Regions from separate parts of the Methyloferula stellata AR4 genome, predicted to be linked through region 2. Evidence: predicted binding sites of a transcription regulator. Region 2 holds the regulator's gene; the other holds the start of a gene.
The links. Region 2 encodes LexA, which represses DNA repair genes until DNA is damaged. Its sites were predicted from a motif close to TGTTCNNNNTGTGTTCNG; they were not measured.

Region 1 (4,277 bases), 1.5 Mb from region 2:
CTCTTCGGCTTCATGCGTCTTCGGCATCTTTCGGATCCGTATCGTTCAGAATCCGGTCAGCGATGAGCCCCGAATTCTCACGGATCGCCTGTTCGATCCGGGCGGCCATCTCGGGATTGCCCTGCAGAAAGGCTTTGGCGTTCTCGCGGCCCTGGCCGAGCCTCTGGCTGTCGTAGGAAAACCAAGCGCCGGATTTCTCGACGATCCCGGCCTTGACGCCCAGATCGATCAATTCGCCGGTCTTCGAGATGCCCTGACCGTACATAATGTCGAATTCGACCTGTTTGAAGGGCGGCGCAACCTTGTTCTTGACCACTTTGACGCGAGTCTCGTTGCCGGTGATTTCCTCATGCGCCTTGATCGAGCCGATGCGGCGGATGTCGAGCCGGACGGAAGCGTAGAATTTCAAGGCATGGCCGCCCGTCGTCGTCTCCGGGCTGCCATACATCACGCCGATCTTCATGCGGATCTGATTGATGAAGATCACCATGGTGTGCGAGCGCGAGATCGAGGCGGTGAGCTTGCGCAAAGCCTGGCTCATGAGACGGGCTTGGAGGCCTGGCTGGCTGTCACCCATTTCGCCGTCGATTTCGGCCCGCGGCGTGAGCGCGGCGACCGAATCGATCACGAGCACGTCGATCGCGCCGGAGCGCACCAAAGTATCCGTGATTTCAAGCGCCTGCTCGCCGGTGTCGGGCTGCGAGATCAAAAGGTCGTCGAGATTGACGCCGAGCTTGCGGGCATAGATCGGGTCGAGCGCATGTTCGGCATCGATAAAGGCGCAAACGCCGCCCTTTTTCTGCGCTTCGGCGATGACGTGGAGCGTAAGCGTGGTCTTGCCCGACGACTCAGGTCCGTAAATCTCGATCACCCGGCCGCGCGGCAGGCCGCCGACGCCAAGCGCGATATCGAGGCCGAGCGAGCCCGTCGAAATGGTCTCGATCTCCACCGCCTGCTGGTTCTTGCCGAGGCGCATGATCGAACCTTTGCCGAAGGCCCGTTCGATTTGCGACAGAGCGGCGTCGAGCGCCTTCGTCTTGTCCACGGAGGTTCCTTCTACGAGGCGGAGATTCGCTTGAGACATCGCGGGCTTTCCTTCTGACACGGGGGCGGGCGGCGTTGCAATGACGGTGGGGCGCTTTGACATGGATGCGGCAATTCCGTTGTGAGAATGCGCCAATGTACCCCGTTTGTTCCGATTTGAAAAGTTCTTTTTTCGTTCCAATTAGGCCCTTACAAACTGACAGTCGTGAAGCTTTGCTGTTCACAGTTTAAGCTGTGCTTGTTTCCCTATAAGTGCAAAACACAAACACATTTGCCAGTTTGCAGAATCGTGATACATGACAATTGCCATGACCGATTCCCCCAAAGAGACACTCGAAAAAAGCCGCGCCGATCTACTCGCTGCGCTGGATTCCAAAATCGGCGAAATGCCGGAATGGAAAGCATTCCGGGCCATTGATAGCGCTCTCATGGCCTGGCAGCCGACTATTGCCGTCAAGAATATTCGGATTGTGGAGAAGGTCCCGCCTCGTAGGGCGCAGTCTTACACAGATCTCGCTGTGCAAGCGCTGGAAGCCGCTAAGCGTCCTCTTTCCAGTGATGAATATATGGATTTTGTACGCAGTCGCCGCGTGATTGGAGGGGATCTGAAGCAGATCAAAATCAGCGCGACCTCGGCCCTCAGTAAGGATCCACGATTCGTTAATATCCCTTGGCGCAACGGGCGGGCTTGGTGGCTTTCTGGACAGCCAATCCCCCTCGATGGACCTTCATTGGAAGAGCTTATGAGGTAGAGAAATTCCGGCTGCATCGGGCCGTGTACACCGTTGCAGTCGGCAGCCGCCACGAAGGCGGCATGGTAAGTGGTCGCCACGGCCACGCTGCGTACCATCGGGGCGGTCACGGTAAGCCCCTTTGGAATTCGGAGGACCTGTCGATGCAACAACGACGATAGGCACTCACGGCGCGCCGCTAGTTCGAGCTGGCGGCGCGCCATTTATATACTAACTCCTTGAGTCCGTTGCAATATCTCTTTATTTTGAGTCGAAAGATTCGCTTTATCAAGGACTTGAGTCATGGCATCCAAGCCTCCGAGCAACCGAACCGGATAAAGCCGAAATCGCTTTTTCGTTCTCATTGCTCCTTTTTCCGGCTTCTCTTATTGCTCCGCCCATGGCGCAGAATTTGCTTTATTTTCGCGCACATTCACTCGATCGGGGCGGGCATGGCCGAACCTTACAAAGTCCGCGTCGTCCAGGACGATCTCATCAATTTCGGCGAAGTGCCGCCCGAGGTGAACGAGATCTTGCAGAAGGGCGTCGCTCTCTACCGGCATGATCGCGACGGCGCCGATATCGCTTTTCGTCAGGCGCTGGCGCTCGCGCCTGACTGTCTCCCATCGTATCTCTGCCTCTATAAAATCCACACCTATCAGGGTAATCTCGACGCGGCGCTGGACATTGCCCAGGAAGGCCTCGCGGAGGCTGCGCGCCAAGCCTGCCTCAATCCCGATTGGCAGATGTGGAAGGCCGAGCAGTTCTCGGAAGACGTCAACAGCCCCGGCCATTTCGCGCTCTATACGCTTAAAGCGCTGGCCTTCATCCATCTGCGCCGCGACGAAGCGGAGATGTCGCGCCGGCTTCTGGCCAAGCTCGGCGATCTCGGCGCCATGGAGAAAGTCGGCGGCACGGTGATCGCGGCGCTCGCCGACGGCAGCAGCGCATAGCGCTGAAAAGCCAAGCCTTTCCGCCTCGGCGGGAGGGCTCTATTCAGCAAAGAACCGGGTTTTTGTTGCCGAAGCTCCGAGCCGGGCTTATGGAATGAAACTTGAATGAGTCCCGCGGCGGAGGCTGAGATCGCCTCTCCGCCGGCCGAGATCGGTTATCATCGAAAGACGAGAGCACAGATGGAACGCGTATTCATCAGAGAAACTTCGGATGGCCGCAAAATCGAAGTGATCGACGGTTGGGTCTGCCTCGACGGCAAGCAGATCGCCGATACGCTTATCGATGTGAAGAATCACCCGAACAAAGAAGCGATCTATTTCTCGCTGCCGAATGCCGCCTTTATGGCAGGCCCGATCGTGCTGACAGCCGAGGAAGCCTCGGTGGCGCGCGGAGCGATCAATATTGCGAAACCGCTGAAGAACGATCGCGTCCAGATCGAAGAGCGCTTCCGCAAGGCCTGGAACGCCCGCAACCACGAAGCGGGTATCGAATAAGGGCCAAGCCCTTCTTGCCAATCCTTCTGCAATAGGCCCGGGCATGACCTGGGCCTATTCGTTTTGGATAGGCCCGGTGAAATGTTCGGCGGCACGCGGGAAAGGGCATTGCGAAGCGGGCTGTCTATCTGCATGACGCAGTCACACCTCGCCATTCATCTCTTGGCGGCGAGTGTGGCGAGCGGATCGCTTTAGTCAACGATCGCTTCGCGACCGCCTATGGCGGCGAGCCGGAGGCTCGTCATTGACAAAAACGGGTCCGCCTCGCCGAAAATGTCCGCCGTTGGATGAATGGGTTCGAAAATGAGGCTCGATGGACCGCTTCCGCCCGCGCATGGTGCCGGCATCCACGCCTAGACGCTGATCAATAAGACGTGGATGGCCGGGTCAAGCCCGGCCATGACACAATTGAAAGTCAGTTGTTCTCGAAGTGAGCAAGGTGAAAGCCGCCTCGCCTCACCCCTTATGCTCCTTCACAGCTTCAATGAGCTGTTTCAGCGAGAAGGGCTTGGGCAAAAAGCCGAAGGCTTCGCCTTCGGGCAGGTTTTTCGCAAAGGCGTCCTCGGCATAGCCCGAGACGAAAATGACTTTCGCGGTGACTCCGCGCTTGCGCAATTCGCCGAGCATGGTCGGTCCGTCCATCTCGGGCATGACGACGTCCGAGACGATGAGATCGATGGCAGTTGGGTCCTTATCGACGATCTCCAAAGCATCCATGCCCGTCGCGGCCTCGATGACGGTATAGCCGCGTGCCGTCAGCGCCCGCGCGCCGAAGGCACGCACGGCCTCTTCGTCCTCGACGAGCAGAATGGTGCCATGGCCGGTGAGATCGGCGGACGGCGCCTTTGCGACCTCCTTCTTGACCGGCTCTTCGTTCTCGTCGGGGATATGGCGCGGCAGAAGAATATGGAAGGTCGTGCCTTCGCCGACGGTCGAATCGCAAAACACAAAGCCGCCCGTCTGCTTGACGATGCCATAGACCATGGCAAGCCCAAGCCCCGTGCCTTTGCCGACCTCCTTGGTGGTGAAGAAGGGCTCGAAGATCTTGTCCTTC
Region 2 (4,277 bases):
GATTGCCGATCGCATTGACGAAGCGATCGAGTGGGATACTCCCGATGCCGCTGCCCATCAGCTCGATTGCAGAAGACCGCAGAGCCGCGCTCGGCAAGGCGATGTCCGACCCGCTGGCGGAGCCGACCTGAACGAAGCGGATCGGTATTGCATCGAGCCCGGCTTTCGCCCCGGCGATCAGCAGACGCTCGGCGCTTCTTCCCCATAAATAATCGATAACGACGTCGACGCCTTGCGCGAACTGCATCTTGAGCTCGTCTTCCAAGGCGGCGTCATCTGCGGCGAGCGGTATCGTGATATCGGCTCCAAGCGCCGCGATGGATTTTAAAGCATCGGCGTTGCGGCCCGTCGCAACGACCTTCTTCGCGCCGAGATATTTCGCGATCTGGACGGCGAGACGCCCCGCGGTGCCGGTCGCGCCATTGACCAGCACTGTCTCCCCAGCTTTTAGTTTTGCGCGTTCGACAAAGGCTGCCCATGACGACATGCCGGGATTGGCGATAGCTGCCGCCGTCACATCGTCGAGCTCGTCGGGGATGGCGAGGCATTGGGCGGAGGGCGCCACTGTCCGTTCGGCCATGCTGCCATAAGGCGCGCGCGGCATGACAAAATAGACCCTGCGGCCGTCGTCGAGCCGGCCCACGCCATCTATTCCCACACCAAAAGGAAACCGCTGCGACGAGCTGTAATGCGTCCCCGATGCGCGACTTTTCACGACAGGGCTGAGAGCGGCGGCGCTCACAGCGATGCGGCTTTCGCCATCGGACGGCGCGGGATCGGCGAAATCTCCATAAACCGGAATCAGCCCGGCGCCCTTCACGAGTGCAGCTTTCAAGATGTTTGCCTTTCCATATGCGCTTATTATGTGCATAATACACATATATGAGAGGCCGCCGATGCCGTCAAGCAAAAGAGTGCAAAATACACATATTAGCGCGCAGCTCAGGCAGTTCCATGACGCTTTGCTGGATATTGTCAGCGCCATGAACCGGCCGCAGCGCGATGAATTCCTCATCAAGGAAGCTGGGATTCCGCTCGACCGGGCGTTGTTTCCGCTATTGGTCGGCATCGAACGGTTCGGCCCGATCGGAGTCGTGGACTTGGCCGACAGAGCCGGGCGCGATTACACGACGGTCAGCCGGCAGGTCGCCAAGCTCGAAAGCCTTGGCCTTGTCGAACGTCAGGAGAGCGCCGCCGACCGGCGCGTGCGCGAAGCCGTCATCACGCCAAAAGGCAAGGCCATGACCGATCTTGTCGATGCGGCGCGCGACCGGATCGGCCGCGCGATTTTTAAGACATGGGACGCGCAGGATATCAGCGAGTTCGTTCGCCTCACTCGGAAGTTCGCCGATGCTGTGAAGGACGATCCGCCTGATCTATAATTTCTGGAGCGTCGCGGCCCTCCTTCTCCCGCAGCCGGGGAGAAGGAAATGGCGTCAATACCGCCGCAGCAGACCCACCAGCTTGCCTTGGATGCGCACGCGGTCTGGCCCGAAGATGCGCGTCTCATAGGCCGGATTGGCGGCTTCGAGCGCGATCGAGGCGCCGCGCTTGCGCAAGCGCTTCAAGGTGGCTTCCTCGTCGTCGATGAGCGCCACGATGATATCGCCGGTCTCGGCTGTCTCCTGCTTGCGGATGACCACGGTGTCGGCATCGAAAATGCCGGCCTCGATCATCGAATCGCCGCGCACTTCAAGCGCATAATGTTCGCCGGGCGAGAGCATGTCGGGCGGCAGGCTGATCGTATGGCTGCGGGTCTGTAGCGCGGTGATCGGCGTGCCCGCCGCGATCCGTCCCATCACAGGGATCGCGATGACGGAGCGGCTGAAATCATCATCGGGCAAAGCCGGGCTCGCGATCGCATGGACCCGGCCGAGATTGCCTTCGATCACGCTTGGCTCGAATTTTTTGCCGCGCGACGGAGACGGCGGTGAAGAGGAATCGGGCAGGCGCAGAATTTCGAGAGCCCGCGCGCGGTTCGGCAGGCGGCGAATGAAGCCACGCTCCTCAAGCGCGAGGATCAGCCGGTGAATGCCGGATTTGGACCGCAGATCGAGCGCGTCCTTCATCTCGTCGAAGGAGGGCGGCACGCCGGTCTCCTTCAGGCGTTCGTGGATGAAACGCAGCAATTCGTTCTGCTTCTTAGTGAGCATCTGTTCCTAATCCCCTAGGCGGCGTCGCCTTCCGCACACGCTCGAATCAAGCGCCGCATCCCCTCCATAGACTCAAAGAGCCTTAAACAAAGAGTGAACGTACTCTATATGTTCTCTCAACGCTGTGCAAGGGGTGGATATGGGCTTCAGCCGCGCGCCGGCAACGCTTGGGCATCAGCCAAGCGCGAGCTTTACGCGGTTCTCCGGTCGCGCTTCGCCTTTTAGCATAAGCCAGTCTTGAGGATTACGCCGCGTCCGTCTTGATCCACGACTTGAGACGCCCCTGATTCAGATCGGGCGCATCCGCTTCGAGCAGTCTTGAGGCCAGAAGCGCCGCCTCGGTCCGGCTCCTGAGTTTCAAGCGTTGCAAGATCGCCGATACATGTAGCTTGATCGTATAGGGCGAGCGAAAGAGAGCCGCGGCGATCTCCTTGTTCGTCTTGCCTTCTCCGAGGAGACGGAGAACCTGCATCTGACGTTCGCTCAGGAGCGAGCCAAGAGCCTCATCGGGCGCGCAGGGCTTTTCTCCGTTTTCAAGCGAAGGCGGAGCGGTGAACTGTCCTTCGATCATCTGACTTAATTGCGAGGCGAGCGTCTGTGAAACCGAGTGCTCGATGGCGTCGCTGATCGTTACCGAACCAGCGCTCGGGTCGGGCTCGACCAGGATCGGACGCGCATGGGTCAAATGCGGAAGCATGTCCGTGAGATTGACATGCAGGAGCGCAACTCCTGTCGGCCGATCGAGCGAGAGCGGCAATCCGATGAGCGAATACCATCTTTGCTCGCTCGACGAATGGCAGGGATAGATGAAGGTCAGGACATCGATCCGGCCTGCCAGCAACTCTCGAAGATCCTCGACGAGCCGCGGTGCCTGCGGTCCGTCAAATTGGCAATATTGAAAATAGTTCGTGCCAATTCCGAAATCCGGCATATGCAGCCCATTTTTACGGGCGAACTCTTTCCATGTGTCGTTGACCGATATGATCCGCCCGGTGGCATCGAGAATGACCGCGCTTACGGGTAGCGCTTTCAGCGCCTGAAAGGCCCCGGCTGCGTCTGTCTCATTCAAGTGATCAGACATTGGAGCGGATCCACAGACAGCACCGAGATGAATGCATTGCATTTTATTAAAAAGCGGCATTCGCCCAGCGCATCAGCCAAGGCTTATAACAGTCCTTTCGGCCTATTGCACCGATCGCAGTCAACATGAGAACTCGTCTTTCATCCTTGATCTAGCTCAAGGGGGAGGACGCGATTGTTGACGTGCTACGGCACTTTCATGCCACAGATTGGAGCAGGCAAAATGATGAATCTCACCGAAAGCGATTTCGTGCTTCAATTGGTGGAAACGGAACATAGAAGCGCGAATACCTTTCAGCTCGTCATGAGCCTCGTTCGTCTTAAGCTCAACCAAACAGCCGATCCCTCGGCGCGGGATCAATTGGCGTGGATCAACGATATTCTTCTAACCATCTGTGTCCTTCAACGACGCCTGCAATGTTATGGAGAAACAAATTTCGGTCATTACCTCACCGAGTTTGTAGAAAGCTGGCAATCCGTGCTCAAGGATCAAACGGTTCGCATCGAAGCCGATGTTGATTCCATCGACTTGAGCCCAGGCGTTTCGTCCACGCTGGCTTTGATCGTCCAGGAGCTGGTGACCAATAGCGTTAAGCACCACCTCGGCGACGTCGAAGGGCGTGTCCAAATCAAATTCAAACGCAAGGGTCCCGAGGCGGAACTGACTATCTCGGATAATGGTACGGGCTTGCCGCAAGAGGCGCTGAAATCCGAGGGCCTCGGGCTGAACATAATGAAACGATTGAGCGCCGCCATCGGCGCACAAATGGAAATCGAGAACGGATTTCCGGGAACGATCGCACGGATACGGCTTCCGTTGCTCGCCATGAATCCCTGCAGCGCCGAGATGCGCACCGGCGTTTGAAACCTTACGCGGCGGAATGCCGTCACCCGCGCATACGAAGGCCGCCTTGCGGCGGCCCCCGGCAACACATTATTGAACTGCGCGGCGTCGCCGCGGATCGACTACCAGCAGGGTCGACACCAGCAGCGATACGGACCGCAGGCCCTGACATAGCCCGGACCGCACCAGCGGCCCCATCC

Region 1: the regulator LexA is predicted to act here: its motif matches at 1,207-1,224, upstream of recA (recombinase RecA).

Annotation. Positions count from the first base shown of each region.
Region 1 is NZ_ARWA01000001.1:957,262-961,538, reverse strand. It holds gene recA (recombinase RecA) at 11-1,084, opposite strand; gene A3OQ_RS0104775 (hypothetical protein) at 1,353-1,796, shown strand; gene A3OQ_RS0104770 (hypothetical protein) at 2,228-2,728, shown strand; gene A3OQ_RS0104765 (hypothetical protein) at 2,909-3,223, shown strand; gene cckA (cell cycle histidine kinase CckA) at 3,680-4,277, opposite strand, start outside.
Region 2 is NZ_ARWA01000001.1:2,506,167-2,510,443, forward strand. It holds gene A3OQ_RS0112295 (quinone oxidoreductase family protein) at 1-835, opposite strand, end outside; gene A3OQ_RS0112300 (MarR family winged helix-turn-helix transcriptional regulator) at 897-1,382, shown strand; gene lexA (transcriptional repressor LexA) at 1,437-2,153, opposite strand; gene A3OQ_RS0112310 (LuxR C-terminal-related transcriptional regulator) at 2,398-3,234, opposite strand; gene A3OQ_RS0112315 (sensor histidine kinase) at 3,457-4,098, shown strand.